DNA from 2 places in the Arthrobacter sp. ok909 genome. Region 1 is predicted to be linked to the other one. Evidence: riboswitches for the same ligand, from Rfam matches in the RefSeq annotation. Region 1 holds a riboswitch; the other holds the start of a gene.

The links. A riboswitch is a leader RNA that binds a small molecule or an ion and turns the genes downstream of it on or off. The one in region 1 is predicted to bind thiamine pyrophosphate.
Region 2: another riboswitch for thiamine pyrophosphate. It lies ahead of thiC (phosphomethylpyrimidine synthase ThiC); the one in region 1 lies ahead of BLR03_RS25370 (hydroxyethylthiazole kinase).

Annotation. Positions count from the first base shown of each region.
Region 1 covers NZ_FNJS01000036.1:38,617-46,275, reverse strand. The annotation lists gene BLR03_RS24560 (hypothetical protein) at 805-948, opposite strand; gene BLR03_RS20550 (HAD-IIA family hydrolase) at 962-1,951, opposite strand; TPP riboswitch at 2,480-2,576, shown strand; partial or broken gene BLR03_RS25370 (hydroxyethylthiazole kinase) at 2,559-3,038, shown strand; gene thiS (sulfur carrier protein ThiS) at 3,109-3,345, shown strand; gene BLR03_RS20535 (thiazole synthase) at 3,351-4,163, shown strand; gene BLR03_RS20530 (TetR/AcrR family transcriptional regulator) at 4,321-4,908, opposite strand; gene BLR03_RS20525 (NAD(P)-binding domain-containing protein) at 5,241-6,641, opposite strand; gene BLR03_RS20520 (cupin domain-containing protein) at 7,045-7,425, opposite strand.
Region 2 covers NZ_FNJS01000040.1:15,683-23,341, reverse strand. The annotation lists gene trmD (tRNA (guanosine(37)-N1)-methyltransferase TrmD) at 1-533, opposite strand, end outside; gene rimM (ribosome maturation factor RimM) at 534-1,121, opposite strand; gene BLR03_RS21250 (RNA-binding protein) at 1,242-1,484, opposite strand; gene rpsP (30S ribosomal protein S16) at 1,486-1,911, opposite strand; gene BLR03_RS21240 (hypothetical protein) at 2,098-2,535, opposite strand; gene BLR03_RS21235 (VOC family protein) at 2,860-3,735, opposite strand; gene BLR03_RS21230 (amidohydrolase family protein) at 3,819-4,904, opposite strand; TPP riboswitch at 4,984-5,091, shown strand; gene thiC (phosphomethylpyrimidine synthase ThiC) at 5,088-6,920, shown strand; gene BLR03_RS21220 (hypothetical protein) at 7,038-7,659, opposite strand, start outside.

The DNA.
Region 1 (7,659 bases):
CGGAACGGCTCCGGGTTACAAGCGAACTTGTGGACCTGCATTCGACCATCCAGGGAACGGTCCTGGCAGCTTCCGGGTCTCCCTCCCTTGACGATGCGACGGGCCGGGCCTCCTTAAGCGATGTTGTGGCCAGGGCATTAGTAGAACCCCATGCTCATCGGTGCCGAAGATCACGGCAAGTCCACAAAGAATCAGCGAGCCGCCACAGGCCGCTGAGACAACCGACAAACCCCACATTGGCATCTGGAAATCAGCGACGTAGGGCCAGATTCAACTGTCCGGTTGGGGCGATGACGCTTGACATACTCACCGAAGGGCCGCCCGAGTCGGCTAGCCTGTCATGCGACACTTTGTAACTTGGTTCGGCAGTAACTTTGTAACTTGGTTCGGCAGTACTCGCATAGGGCGCAGCACTCCACCATTAAGGCTCAAATCTGCCCAGGCAAAGTTGGGAGCAGGCTCATCGGATGCGTCCATGTTTCAACGTCACCTGTCGCACCCATGTCGACGGCAACATCCGTGAAGCCTCCAGTTGAAGCATCACCGTCGAGGTATCGCTTGCCAGTCGGGTCCACAACCGGGAAGGCAGGCAGGGCGCAGTTCAGCTTGGGCCCGACTAACGTGCTCCTCGCCGCGTTCCTCGACGTCGAGACGGTTGTGCTGGGAGGATCGGGGCGGAGGCCTTCTGGGCCACGGCGACCTCCTTCAGGACCTGGCCCCGCCGAGATCAACTTCGCCACGGGCTCCCGCGTGGCGACGTTTTTCTGTGCCTGGTTCAGCTCGTCGCTCAACCCGGGCATGGACCTAGAGGTAAATGTCGGCGTGCTCCTCAACGGTCAAGTCATCCAGCCCGTCGAGAACGGCCGTGTTCTGGTCGACGTGCGTGTCCCCGTTCAGCGGACGTAGCGCACCGTCCGTCATCCTTCCTGCGCTCCGCTGAGCTGTCATTCCTGCTTCGAGCCTAACTAGCGGTTGTGAAGCTGACCTCTGGCGCGGCGGCCGGGGTCACCTCGGGGTGGACTGCCCACCATGCCGCGCATGCGGCGCGCCAGCTGTCGAGGTCGTCCTCGCGTCCGCTGATGGTCACCGTCGAGTCGGTCGCAGAGGCAACTGCTCCTCCGCAGGAGTACGAGACGCCGTCGAATATTACCGCCGGGTACTCCTCGTAAAGCTCCCCGAGGGAGCCAATCAGATAGTCCGGGCGCTCGTCCACGTGTGCTGCCAAGGCTGTGCCGACCGAGTCCACGCCCGTGAGGACGAGCGCCGTGGCCATCCCCGCGCGGTTTCCACCGAGGATGTCGGTGTCGAGCCGGTCCCCCACCACGATGGCACGGTCGACGCCGGAGTGGCGGGCCGCGGTCTCGAAGAGGGCGGCCCCAGGCTTTCCTGCGACCAAGGGCGACTTCGCGGTAGCAGCGGCAACCGCCGCCACGAGGGCACCGTTCCCCGGCGCGATCCCGCGCTCCTGCGGAAGGGACATATCGGTGTTCGTGGCCACCCAGACCGCACCCGCGGCCACGGCGTAGGCAGCCTCCGCCAGGTCCTTCCATCCCAGCCCCGGCGAGAACCCCTGGATGACGGCATCCGGTCGGTCATCGGCCGTGCCAACGACGACGAGCCCCTGTGCCCTGACGGCGTCCGCGAGGGTCTCGCTCCCGATGACGAGGACTGCCGACCCGGCAGCAATCTGTCCGGCCAGCAGTTCCGCGCCGGCCAAGGCCGAACCGAAGACCTGCTCCGCGCTGGCTGGAGCCCCTAGCTCCCGGAGATGGGCCGCCACCTGCTCGGACGAGCGGGACGCGTTGTTCGTCACGTAGGCGAGGCTCTTGCCTTCCCCCGCGAGCCTCTCCAGGGCCTTTGTTGCCCCGTCGATTGCCCGCGGTCCGGTGTAAACGACTCCGTCGAGGTCCGCGAGCACGCCATCATATCCGTCGATCAACCGCTCAGTCATCGACGACGTCCTCCAGATTCGCCTTCGCCTCGGACATGATGGCTTCCTCTCTCAAGCTTTCCCTCTGGGTGTCTAGTGCTGAGCGGATCATTCAATTTGAATGCCGCGTTCATAATACGAACACGTGCTATTAGCAGGCCGAGGGTCACGTCATGCGCAAGAGCATTTCGTTCATGCCGACCTAGTGTCGAACATCCGGGCCATGACGGCGGCGCCGTGTTCTGGTTAAAGATGTTCCTGATGGACTGCTTGATCAGGCCCTGGCCATGGATGCAGGTCACCACGTTGTTTCGCGGTACAGCCGGGCGATCACCGGAACCATGGAGGGCCTCCCGGCCCATCCACGTATCAACACACGAATTGGAGGTTTGTAGCATCGGACTTCCTTTCCAAAAGGGTCTCCTCTTTCAGAGGTGAGCCTTGCATCCCATCGTCCTGTCATTTGTGGGTAGGGGAAACGCTAATTCGGAATGGTTCAGACTACCCGTTCTGATAGGTCCCTGTGTGAATCGTCCGGGTAGGGTTTGTTCTAGTGACACGGGGTGACCTGCTGGCCGGGGCTGAGAGAACACCCGTTGCACCTGATCTAGTTCGTACTAGCGAAGAGATGTTGCGGATGACTATTCGCCTGACCATGGTTCTGGGCCATGCCCGAACGGCCCCGGGAGACATGCCCCATATCCAGTGCCTGACCAACACCGTGCTGAAAAACTTCACCGCCAATGTGCTGCTTTCCGACGGCGCGGCGCCGGGGATGGCCGAAGTTCCTGGCGAGGCGAGGCCGTTCGCGTGGGTGGCGTCGGGAGCGCCGGTAAACGTCGGCGGCCCGCACGAAGACCAGCGGGCCGGCAGGCGCGAAGCAGCCCGCGGATCAAGTGCGCCCTGGATTCTTGACCCGGCGGCTCTAGGCGTTTTGCCGGTCCGTTCGGCGCCGGCCTCCGAGCTGCTGGATCACCGGCCCACAGCGGTGTGCGGCAACGCTTCGGAGGGTCATTGCACTGGCCGGCCTGAGGCAAGGCGGTCGCGAGTCGAAGCCGTTGATGCGCCCGAAAGCGCTCTGGACACTGCTAGGAGCCTGGCCAGCAGGCACGGGTCCGTGTCGAATCAGGCTCAGCCACTGCAAACCCAGTCACATCTGACCAGAACAAGGAATCAGCATGAACATCACATTGAACGGCAAAACCCACGCCGTTGGGGCAAAAGCCTCCCTTGCAACGCTCGTCAGCCAGGTCACAGGGCGGGAACTTGCCGCCAACGGGCAGGCCGGGGACGGCCAAAGGCTGGGTGTGGCAGTAGCGCGCAACTCCGAGGTGGTGCCCCGCAGCCAGTGGCACAGCACGGCGCTTGCCGAGGGCGATGACATCGAACTCGTTACGGCAATTCAGGGAGGATGAGGATGATGACTGAGACGACTGCGCTTCCAACCGGGCTAGGAACAGGTACCGACCGCTTGGTCATCGACGGCGTGACGCTCGGATCCCGGCTCATCATGGGCACCGGCGGTGCGCCGAGCCTGGACGGGCTGGGCTCGGCGCTTTTGGCCTCCGGGACGGAACTGACCACCGTGGCGATGCGCCGCTATTCACCGGCGGAAACGGGATCGCTGTTCCAGCTGCTCGTGGACCACAACATCCGCGTACTGCCGAACACTGCCGGTTGCTTCACCGCTAAGGATGCCGTACTCACGGCCGAACTGGCCCGCGAGGCGCTGGAGACGGACTGGGTCAAGCTCGAAGTCATTGCCGACGAGCACACCCTGCTGCCGGACGCGGTCGAGCTCGTGGACGCAACTGAGCAGCTCGTGGCCCGCGGCTTCAAGGTCTTCGCCTACACCAACGATGACCCCGTGCTGGCCCTGCGGCTCGAAAACCTCGGGGCGACGGCGGTGATGCCGCTGGGCGCCCCGATCGGCACCGGCCTGGGCATCCTTAATCCGCACAACATCGAGCTGATCGTCTCGCGGGCGTCCGTGCCCGTGGTGCTCGATGCCGGAATCGGCACGGCCTCGGACGCGGCTCTGGCGATGGAACTTGGCTGCGACGCCGTGTTGCTGGCCACGGCCGTGACCCGTGCCCAGAATCCCGCGCTCATGGGGGAGGCCTTTAAGCATGCCGTCATCGCCGGGAGGCTGGCGAAAGCGGCAGGCAGGATCCCGCGGCGCGAGCACGCGCTGGCGTCCTCGGCGATGGAGGGCCGGGCCGAGTTCCTCTAGGGATATGAACTCCGCTTCACTGTCGGAAGCAGCGGTGCTGGCACGTCTCGCGCAGCCAGCGCAAGACGAGGGGTTCCTCATCCTGGCAGGAGAGCAAGGAGGAGATCCTTTCGGTTGTTGACCTCTCCGCGTTGCCACGGTTGGCGGCAGGGGAGTCTTAGACGCCGGCTTTAGTCAGCAGTGCGTCAAGCGTCATGAAGAACAAGGCGCGGTGGTCGGTCGCCTTCGGGTCGGTCATGTATTGAAGGGCCGCTCCATCGTAGATCATCAGGAAAGACCTTACGAGCGCAGGGACGCCAATACGGCACTGGTCACCATTGTTTTGGGCCGCGGAGGAGAATATATTTCCCAGCTCCACTTCGTAGGCAGGATAAATCTTCGCGGCCAGCGGGCTGCCGGGGGCATTGCGTGTTGCCCACAGAATGAGTTCGATCTCAGCAAGGAGGCTGGCCGGCTCTTCTTCTAGTGCTCGCCAGTAGCCTTCGGCTACTTGTTCCACCGCCTTACGAAGACCCAGGTGGACCGGGACGTCGCCGGAATAACTGCTTAGGTTCTTCAGCCAGGCCTCGGCGGCCGCCTCCATGAGCTCGTCTTTATCGCTGAAGCAATAATGGGCGGTGGCTAAGGGGGCATTAGCCTCTTTAGCGATAGCCCGCATGGTCACGGACTGAACACCCTTACGCCTCATTAGTTCCACGGTTGCTGAAATCAGCTGTTCTTTTCGATCTTTTGTGGATACCCGCATAGCGCACTCTCCAGTCTCCCGATTTCGGCCCGGCTGGGACACGTCATAAGACTATTGCTTGGACAGAGAAATGTTCCACCTCTGTCTTGAACGACTGACCTGAACCTCTGTATGCGTGGCAGGCCGCCGCCTGGTATGCCCGGACGGCGGCCTGTCATGAGCGGGACCCCTGTTGCGTGCGGGAGGTCCGGAGGGAAGCGGCCGGCCCACACCCTCGCTATTGGACGGGATCTACGGTGTGCGGTGCTACGAGCGGGGATCAGGAGGCGGCCCTCCACAATCACCTGCTTTCCCCTTGTCTTGGGGGTGCCCGAACAGCCACGTGCCCTGGGCTACCTGGCGGCCACGGTCTCGGTGAGATCGTCAGGTGTCACGTTGTCCAGATCCTGGGTGGGGCCGTGCAGGTACCGTTCCATGGAGTCATCCATGGCGTTGAGCCAGCGGGTGTGATGTTTGGTCGCCATGGTGCCGGTGACCACGGAGCGGTGGAGCATGTCGCGGTAGCCGAGGATGTCGTCGTGCTTGTGGTGCATCCAGTCCTTGAACAACTGGCAGACAGCGTCCAGGTCGAAGGGCGGGTAGTCGGTGGCTTCGATGAGTTCCCGTAGGTAGTCCGTTTGGAAATCGGCTTCTGCATCGTGATCCGGCAGCGCGGCGTGGCGCTCGAGCCAGAGCTGGATGTCCACCTCGCGCTCAACAAGGGACGGCAGGTCAATCGCTCCAGTCATGACGTCGCGGGCAAACCAGGCCTGCGCGTCGAACATGTTGAACGTGTAGTACTGGTCCTGGGCACCCAGATAGAACAGGTTGGTGTTCTGCTGCCATACCACGCCCTTGTAAAGGTTGCCAGGGTACAGCACGTTCGGTGACTTCAGCGACAGCCCGCTGGGCAGGAACGGGTACTTGTGCTGGTATCCGGTGCAAAGCACGACGGCGTCGAAGTCATCCTGGGTGCCGTCGCTGAAGTGCGCGGTGCGGCCCTCGAAGTGAGTGACGAGTGGGCGTTCCACTGTGTTCTCCGGCCAGTGATAGCCCATCGGGGCCGTGCGGTAGCTCAGGGTGATGGACGCGGCGCCCATCTTGTGGGACTGCATGCCGATGTCCTCGGCGGAATAGCTGCTGCCGATCATGAGCAGCTTCTTGCCGTAAAACCGCTCGGCTCCGCGGAAATCGTGGGCGTGCAGGACCTCCCCCGGGAAGGTTTTGATGCCCTTGAATTCCGGGACGGCGGGGACGGAGAAGTGGCCGGTGGCGACCACGAGCTTGTCGAACACGTGCGTCTCGGTGAGGTTGGTTTTGAGGTCCTCAACCGTAAGCGTGAATTCCTGCGTGGCCTCGTTATAGCTGGTGTGGCGTGCAACGCTGTTGAACCGGACGTACTTGCGGACGTCGGACTTTTCCACGCGGCCCTTGATGTAGTCGAACAGAACCTCGCGGGGCGGGAAGGAGGAAATCGGACGACCGAAGTGCTCGTCAAAGGAGTAGTCCGAGAACTCCAGGCACTCCTTGGGCCCATTGGACCATAGGTGGCGGTACATGCTGGAGTGCACCGGCTCGCCGTGAGCATCCAGGCCGATCCTCCAGCTGTTGTTCCACTGCCCGCCCCAGTCGTCCCCTTTCTCAAAGCACATGATTTCGGGGATGGCGGCGCCTTTTTGGCGTGCTGATTCAAACGCCCGCAGTTGTGCCAGGCCGCTGGGCCCGGCACCAATGATTCCGACTCGCAATGCCATGGTGTTCTCCTGTTCCATTAGATCTTTTGGGGTCGCCGATGTGCGGCGGTATATGTTGCGCTACGTGTCCTGCCGGTAACCAGACAGATACCGGTTTGTGATGGCGCGGCGATGCCTTTGCGCTCGGCCACGCCATTCCGGAGTCCGGCCAGTGCAAAGCCCAGGCCGATACGTCCAGAGAGTGGTTAGAGAACGCGGGGTGGTGACGCTGTCCCTGACAGCCTGTCCGGAGAGAACCCCGAAAGCACGAGACGGAGCAGACGCGCGGACCTCCATGCACGGACCCCAGGTCCGAAAAAGGTCTTCGGGTTGCCTACGCCAACGACATCAATGCCGCAGGTCTGCCGGCCGGTTCCATGCCGGCGCCTGCTGCCGAGGCATGGAACCGGACCGCGTAGCTGATCTAGGGTGCGAAAGTGCGGTCGCCAACGAAGAACCCCAGAGCATGCTCAGGGGTCTCGAACTTGACCGTCGTTCCCTTCGGGAAGAACAGCACGTCACGCTCCTTCGCGTGCGTGACTTCCCCGGTCGCCTCGTCAGTGAGGATGAACTCACCCTTGATGACGACCTTCATCTCGTCGTAGGTGTACGTGTACACCAGCGGCTCCGACGCTTTGAGCTCGAAAAACCCGGCACACATGACCGAGCCCTGCGGATTGTGGAGGGAGTCACCGATGGCAGCGTCCGTCCCGGGCTCGTTCATCGGCGGCAGACCGACGTAACCGCCTTCCACCTTGTGGATGGATCCGGCCTTGCTGAGCGCTCCTACGAGGGTGGTTTCCATGATTTCTCCTTTGAAAATGGGGGAAAGATAGTCAGAACTGGTGGTCTGTGATGCCTGGCAGAATTGCCCTAAAAATCAAATCGATACCCCTGTAGGGGCTCCGGGGAACGTCGTAAAGCCGACATTCTTTAGTTTCGAGAAGGTCTGTCAGGCGCCGGCCCGAGCCCTCGTGCTGTGATGCCAGTCACGTTTGCTCGCTACAAAAAAGGTGACATGAACATGCGTACAAGTCAA
Region 2 (7,659 bases), on a different contig from region 1:
GGGTTGCCGACGACGCCGGGCAGCAGCCGCCCGATGGCCTCGACCATGGCCAGGACGGCGACCTCGCCGCCGTTGAGGACGTAGTCCCCCAGGCTCATGGGACGCACCGTGAAGTGGTCGGCCGCCCATTCCATGACGCGTTCGTCGATGCCCTCGTACCGGCCGCACGCGAAGACCAGCTGGTCCTCCTCGGCGAGCTGATGCGCGGTGGCCTGGGTGAACCTCTCGCCCGCCGGTGAGGGGACGATCAGCACCGGTTTGCGGGCATCCCCGGAATCCCCGGCACCCGCAGCGTCGCCGGCACGGTCGGCCGCGACGGCGGTGAGGGCCTGCGCCCAGGGTTCGGCCTTCATGACCATCCCGGCGCCGCCACCGTAAGGCGTGTCGTCGACGGTGCGGTGCCGGTCGGTCGTGAAGTCCCGCAGGTCATGGACCTGCAGGTCCAGCAGGCCGTCCTGACGGGCCTTGCCGATCAGGGACAGGTCCAGCGGTGCCAGATACTCCGGGAAGATGCTGACGACGTCGATTCTCATCTACGCGTTGCTCCCGGCCTCGGTGCCGCGTTCTCCAGCCGGTTGGTTCCCGGCGGCCGGCTCGTCAGCGGACTCGTCCGTGTTGACCTCGAAGAGTCCGGGCGGCGGAGTGACCACCACGTATTTGTCCCCCACGTTGACCTCGGGCACGATCTGCTCGACGAACGGGACCAGGACTTCCTGGCCCTCGGCCGTCGTGACCACCAGCAGGTCCTGGACGGGCATCGTGTGCAGTCCGGAGACCTTGCCCACCACGTTGCCGCTCACCCGGACGTCCAGGCCCACGAGCTCGTGCTCGTACCAGCCTTCATCGTCGTCGTCGGCGCCGATGTCTTCGGTCTCGATGAACAGCTTGGCGCCGCGCAGGGTCTCGGCCTGATTGCGGGTCTCGATCTCGTCGAAGGCCAGCAGCAGGATGTCCTTGTTCCAGCGGGCGCTGAACACCGTCAACGGCCCGGATGAGGCGGGTTCCACAATGAACTGCGTACCGGGGACAAAGCGGTCGCCGGGCGCATCGGTGAGCACCTGGACGGTCACTTCGCCGCGGATGCCGTGGGGTTTGCCGATTCGTGCGACCTGGAGCTGCATCTGTTCCTCTGTTCGGGGTGGGTCGGGGCTGGTCGGGGTTGGTTGGCGCGGAAAACAGTCCGGCCCCTCCACCATTATCTGGTGAAGGGGCCGGGCTAAAGACAAGTAATGCTGAACGCGTTAGCGGCGGCGGTCCGTGTCGACGACGTCGACCCTGACCGGCTCGCCGTCCGCCAGCGCCGCAACCACAGTGCGCAGTGCGCGTGCGGTCCGGCCCTGCCGGCCGATCACCCGTCCGAGGTCGTCCTGATGAACGCGCACCTCGAGGGTTTCCCCGCGGCGGTTGTTCTTCGCACTGACCTTGACGTCCTCGGGGCTGTCAACAATCCCGCGGACCAGGTGTTCGAGCGCTTCTGCCAGCAATCTACTCAGCCTCGGTGGTCTCTGCTTCGGCGGCGTCGGCGGGAGCCTCGGCAGCTTCGTCCTTCTTGGCCTTCTTGGTGATGGCTTCCGGGATGATCACGGAACCCTTTTCCGGCGTAACGAAGGCAGCCTTGGGAGCCTTCGTCTTCAAGGTTCCCTCCTGGCCCGGGAGACCCTTGAACTTCTGCCAGTCACCGGTGATCTTGAGGATCGCGGCAACCTGCTCGGACGGCTGTGCGCCGACGCCGAGCCAGTACTGGGCACGGTCCGTGTCGACCTCGATGTACGAGGGCTCTTCGGTCGGGTGGTACTTGCCGATCTCTTCGATGGCACGGCCATCACGCTTGGAGCGTGCGTCCATGACGACGATGCGGTAGTACGGTGCGCGCATCTTACCGAAGCGCTTAAGGCGAATCTTTACGGCCACTTTTGTGGTCACTCCTGTTTCTGAAACGGGGTCGAGCCCGGCGTTCTGCACCCGTGGGGCGGGCCGTACTAGGGGGTTCTAAAGGACAGGATCCGGACGCGGAGAGAGGGGCCACGCAGATCGAGTACCTGTTCATTGTGCCAGATGACCGGCAGGATTTCGACTTGACACGGCCCGGCCGTCCGGTCAGGACGTCCAGACGTAGAGTCCGGACTTGGTGGCGGGGTCGATTCCGGCGGCCAGTTCGGCGATCCGGCGCACATAAGCCCGGGCCTGGTCCGAACCGAAGGGCGTGTCCTCCTCGGCGGCCCAGTTGGCCGCAACGTCCTCGAGGACGTCGCCCTCCCCCTCGGTTTCGTAGCTGAGCAATTCCGCGAGCGTCCGGACCATGGCGGAGGGGACGCCGAGCAGGGAGTCGCTGGCCACGTCCACCATCGCCAGTTCGTAGTCCGCGCCCGGAGCGTGGACGGCCACTCCGGCGAGGTCGCCGAGCCGTTCGACCTCAAAGTCGCTGATGTCCGGGATGCGCACGGCGTCCGGGGCGGCCGCGCCGCCGGCTTCGAGCGCGCCGGCGCGTTTGAGGGCGGCGTCGTGGGTGGACACAAAGATTTCGGTGAATCCCATGCAGCTAGTCCTTAGATGTCTGGCGGCGCTTGGCCGCTGTTTTTGGCGTCGCCTCAGCCTAATCGCTTCAGCGCAGCGGCGCCCCGGGGGACATGCCCCACCCTGACTGTGACCAGTGGACATGCTCTCCCACGGTCATTACCTTTCGCGGACATGCCCTCCCCTGACCGCGAGCAATTGACATATGGCCGCTATGTCCATTCCCGGCCGCGACCGATGGACATGTCCACCGCTCCTGTCAGTGAACAGTGTGCATGTCCAGCGGGGAGTTGTGCACGCTGGACATGCACAGCGAACAGCGTGTGCTCAGCGAACAGCGTGCTCTTAGCGCACGGCGACGCGGATGCGGTTGCGCCACGGGTCCTCGAAGCGCAGCTCGGCGCCGGTGTGGTGCGAGTCGACGCCGGCCACCTTAAGGCGGTCGGCCAGGGAACCGACGTCGTCACCCGAGGGCACTTCGATGAGCACCTCGCCCAGGCCCAGCGTGTCGCGCCGGGGGCCGGCGCCGCGGCTGTTCCAGACGTTCATGGCCATGTGGTGGTGGTAGCCGCCGGCCGAGACGAACAGTGCCTGGCCATGCCAGCCCGCGGTCTTTTCGAAGCCCAGTGTGCCGACATAGAACTCATGCGCCGCGTGGACGTCGCCCACCTGCAGATGGACGTGTCCGACGCCGGCGGCCGCCTCGCGCTGGCCGCTCAGGGACTCTTCGGTCAGGTGCTGTTGCAGGTAGCGCTGCGGCGGCAGGGCCAGGCTGTCCATGACGACGTTCTTGCCTTCCCAGGACCAGTCCTGCCGCGGCCGGTCCCAGTACAGCTCGATGCCGTTGCCTTCGGGGTCGTTGAAGTAGAAGGCCTCGCTGACGAGGTGGTCCGCGCTGCCGGTGAAGGACTGGGGGTCGTACTGGGCTGTGCTGGCAACGGTGGCCGCCAGGGACTGCTGGTCCTCGAAGAGGAGGGCGGTGTGGAAGAGCCCGGCTTCGCCGCGGGAGGGCAGGTTCAAGCCCGGGGCGGGGGCCAGATGGACCAGGGGCTTCTGCCGGCGGCCAAGGTAGAGTCCGCCGTCCTGTTCGGCCACGATGTCCAGGCCGAGGGCGCGCTGGTAGTAGTCGGTCATGAGCTTCATGTCGCCGACCTTGAGCATCACGGTGCCCATGGTGAGTGTGGCAGGAAGGAGATCCTGGGTGCTGGCTTCTGCGGTCATTGAAACTCTCCGGGGGTTCGGTGGCCACCGGCGCTTCGGTGACCTTGGCATAGTATTAAATTACTTGAAGCTTCAATTTATTCCTAACGGGTGGGCAGGCCCCGCAGGACAATATGCTTCAGCCCGGCAAGGGTCCCGAGGTCCTGCCGGGGGTCCTTAGCGCACACCAGTACGTCGGCGCTGGCCCCTTCGGTGATGCCGTCCGCGCCGAGCCAGGTCCGCGCGGACCAGCTGGCAGCGCCGAGGGCAGCCGCGGCAGGCAGCCCGGCGGCGTGCAGGGCCCAGATCTCGTCCACGATCCGGCCGTGCCTGATCACGCTGCCGGCATCGGTGCCGGCATAGATGGCCACCCCGGCCTCGTGGGCTTCCAGGATCCGCTCCGCCCGCCTCTCCCACAGCGAGCGCATGTGCGCGGCGTAGCGGGGGAACTTGGCTTCCGCCTGGGCGGCGATGTCCGGGAAGGTGGCGATGTTGATCAGGGTGGGGACGATCGGCACGCCCTGCTCCACGAAGCGCGGGAGGTGCCGCGGCAGCAGCCCGGTGCCGTGCTCGATGCAGTCGATCCCGGCGTCGAGCATGTCATCCAGGGTGTCCTCGGCGAAGCAGTGGGCGGTGACGCGGGCCCCTTCATCGTGCGCGGCCTGGACGGCATCCTTGAGGCTTCCGGCGGGAAAACTGGCGGCGAGGTCGCCGCCGGCGTCGCGGTCGATCCAGTCCCCCACGAGCTTGACCCAGCCGTCGCCGGCACGGGCCTGCTTCCGCACGGCCTCGACCAGGCCGTCCGGTTCCACCTCGACGGCGAAGCCGCGCAGGTAGCGCCGGGTGCGGGCGATGTGCCGGCCGGCACGGATGATCCGTGGAAGGTCCGGGCGCTGCTGGAGCCAGCGGGTGTCGTGGACAGCGCCGGCGTCGCGGACCAGGAGCGTCCCGGCGTCGCGGTCCGTGACGGCCTGGGACTCCGCGGTGTCCTCGGCAACGTCTCCGCCGGGGCCGAGGCCGATGTGGCAGTGTGCGTCCACCAGCCCGGGAATGACCCAGCCATCCAGCACGCGCTCCGGCGCGGCGGCGGGCCGGTGGAACGTGAGCCGGCCGTCGACGGACCAGAGGCCGTGGCGTACCGTGTCCGGCCCGGTAAGGATGGGGCCGCTGAATTCGATGATGCCGGTCATGGCATCAAGGGTAGTCCCCATGTCGCCGCGCCGGCCGCGTCACACTGGACAGCCGTCCGGCGGCGCGTGGTAGCTTCATCTACGACCACACGGGTGCCCCTGCAGGGGCTGAGATCGGGCTGACGCGGCCTGCGACCGTTGAACCTGTCCGGGTAATGCCGGCGAAGGAAGTGAGTATTTTCCGTGAATACGCAAATTGCACAGCACAGCCCTATCCAAAACCAGTCCGGCCAAAACCTGCCTGCCGACTCCGAGGCTGCCGCGACGCAGTCACTGAAGTCCCACTCGCTGGCCTTCACGACGGACCCGGAGCACGGCATCCGCGTCCCGGTGACCGAGATCGCGCTGGAACCCTCGCCGGGAGGCGTCGAGAACCCTCCATTCCGGGTCTACCGCACGGCCGGCCCGGGCAGCGATCCGGTGGTGGGGCTCGCCCCGTTCCGCAGCGGCTGGATCGCCGGGCGGGGTGACACGGAGCCGTACCGCGGTCGGGAACGCAATCTGCTCGACGACGGCAGGTCCGCGGTGCGCCGCGGTGCCGCCTCCGCGGAATGGCGGGGCGCCCCGCCAGAGCCCCGCCGCGCCGTCGAGGGCCGGACGGTCACCCAGATGCATTACGCGCGGCAGGGCATCGTGACACCGGAGATGCGGTTCGTTGCGCTGCGCGAGAACTGCGATGTGGAGCTGGTCCGCAGCGAGGTGGCAGCGGGCCGGGCCATTATTCCCAGCAACATCAACCACCCGGAGTCCGAGCCGATGATCATCGGCAAGGCGTTCCTGGTGAAAATCAACGCCAACATCGGCAATTCCGCGGTGACCAGCTCCATCGCCGAGGAAGTGGACAAACTTCAGTGGGCTACCCAGTGGGGTGCGGACACGGTGATGGACCTCTCCACCGGGGACGATATCCACACCACGCGCGAATGGATCATCCGCAACTCCCCCGTCCCGATCGGAACGGTCCCGATCTACCAGGCGCTGGAGAAGGTCAACGGCGAGGCCAACGCCCTGACCTGGGAGATCTTCCGGGACACCGTGATCGAACAGTGCGAGCAGGGGGTGGACTACATGACCATCCATGCCGGGGTGCTGCTGCGCTACGTCCCCCTGACGGCCAACCGGGTCACCGGGATCGTGTCCCGCGGCGGTTCCATCATGGCCGGCTGGTGCCTGGCTCACCATCAGGAGAACTTCCTCTATACCCACTTCGACGAGCTCTGCGAAATCTTCGCCAAGTACGACGTCTCGTTCTCCCTCGGCGACGGGCTGCGGCCCGGCGCGACGGCGGACGCCAACGACGCCGCGCAGTTCGCCGAACTCGACACACTGGCCGAGCTCACCCAGCGGGCCTGGGAGTTCGATGTGCAGGTCATGGTGGAGGGCCCGGGACACGTGCCGTTCCACCTTGTTCGGGAGAACGTGGAGCGCCAGCAGGAGCTCTGCAAGGGCGCCCCCTTCTACACGCTGGGGCCGCTGGTCACGGACATCGCACCCGGCTATGACCACATCACCTCGGCGATCGGCGCCACGGAGATTGCCCGTTATGGCACCGCGATGCTCTGCTACGTCACGCCCAAGGAACACTTGGGGCTGCCGAACAAGGACGACGTGAAGACCGGCGTGATCACGTACAAGATCGCGGCCCACGCGGCCGACCTCGCCAAGGGCCACCCCGGAGCGCACGAACGCGACGACGCCCTGTCCAAGGCGCGGTTTGAGTTCCGCTGGCGGGACCAGTTCGCGCTGTCCCTGGATCCGGTGACCGCCGAGTCCTTCCACGATGAGACGCTCCCCGCGGAACCGGCCAAGACGGCGCACTTCTGCTCGATGTGCGGGCCCAAGTTCTGCTCCATGCGGATCAGCCAGGACATCCGGGACGAATATGGTTCCGCCGACTCGCAGGCGGCACTGGCGCAGATGGCCGCCGGGATGCGGGAGAAGAGCAACGAATTCCTGGCAGCGGGCGGCAAGGTCTACCTGCCCGAGCCGACCGTGGGCGTACAGGCCTCGGCCTAGTCCACGGTCCGGGGCGCCTGCCCTGCCGGGCGGGCGCCTCGGACGGCCATGGGACGCCCCTGATGAGGCATTAACCGGAGGCGACGGAGGGCGGTCCGACCGCGCGAGCCGTCGCTCTCAGGACGTCGGCGCCGGCGTCGGTGCCGGATTCGGCGTCGGCGTCCGTGCCGGATTCGCGGCGATGTTCCTGTAGAGCTCGGAGTTGAGCGTCGTGTGGCCGCGGTCGTCGGTGACGTAGACCTCGAAGGTGAAGGTGCTTGCGTCGTGGTCGAGCGCGAATTCGATCGTGGGGTTCTTTGCGGAAATCGTCCCTTCCGAGACGATTCGGCCATACTTCTGCTCCGGGGGACTGAGGTCTGTGCCGCGCTGCGCAGGGTCTCGGATGAAGTATCGGACCGTGTACGGCGCCGACGGCAGTGACCGCAGGGTCGGGAAGAAGCTGAAGTCTCTTGTGCCGGGCTTGAACTGCTCCGAACGCCACTGGTAGGCGGCGACGGCGGGCGTGAGGGCGTCGTCGAGATCGCGGATGCCGGTGCGGTTCGTTTGGGCGTCGAAACTGCGGTCATGCCCGCCGAAGGCTTTGGCGACCGGTCCGAGCCCGAAGCCGAGGGCCAGGCCGAGCCCAATCGAGACCATCGGGATGAGGATTGCCGCCACGCGTGCCCGGCGCAGCAGACCCGTCCTCACGGATTGTCGGTGCATCGAGAGCGTGTACGGCACGGCGGCTGTGAACACCGTT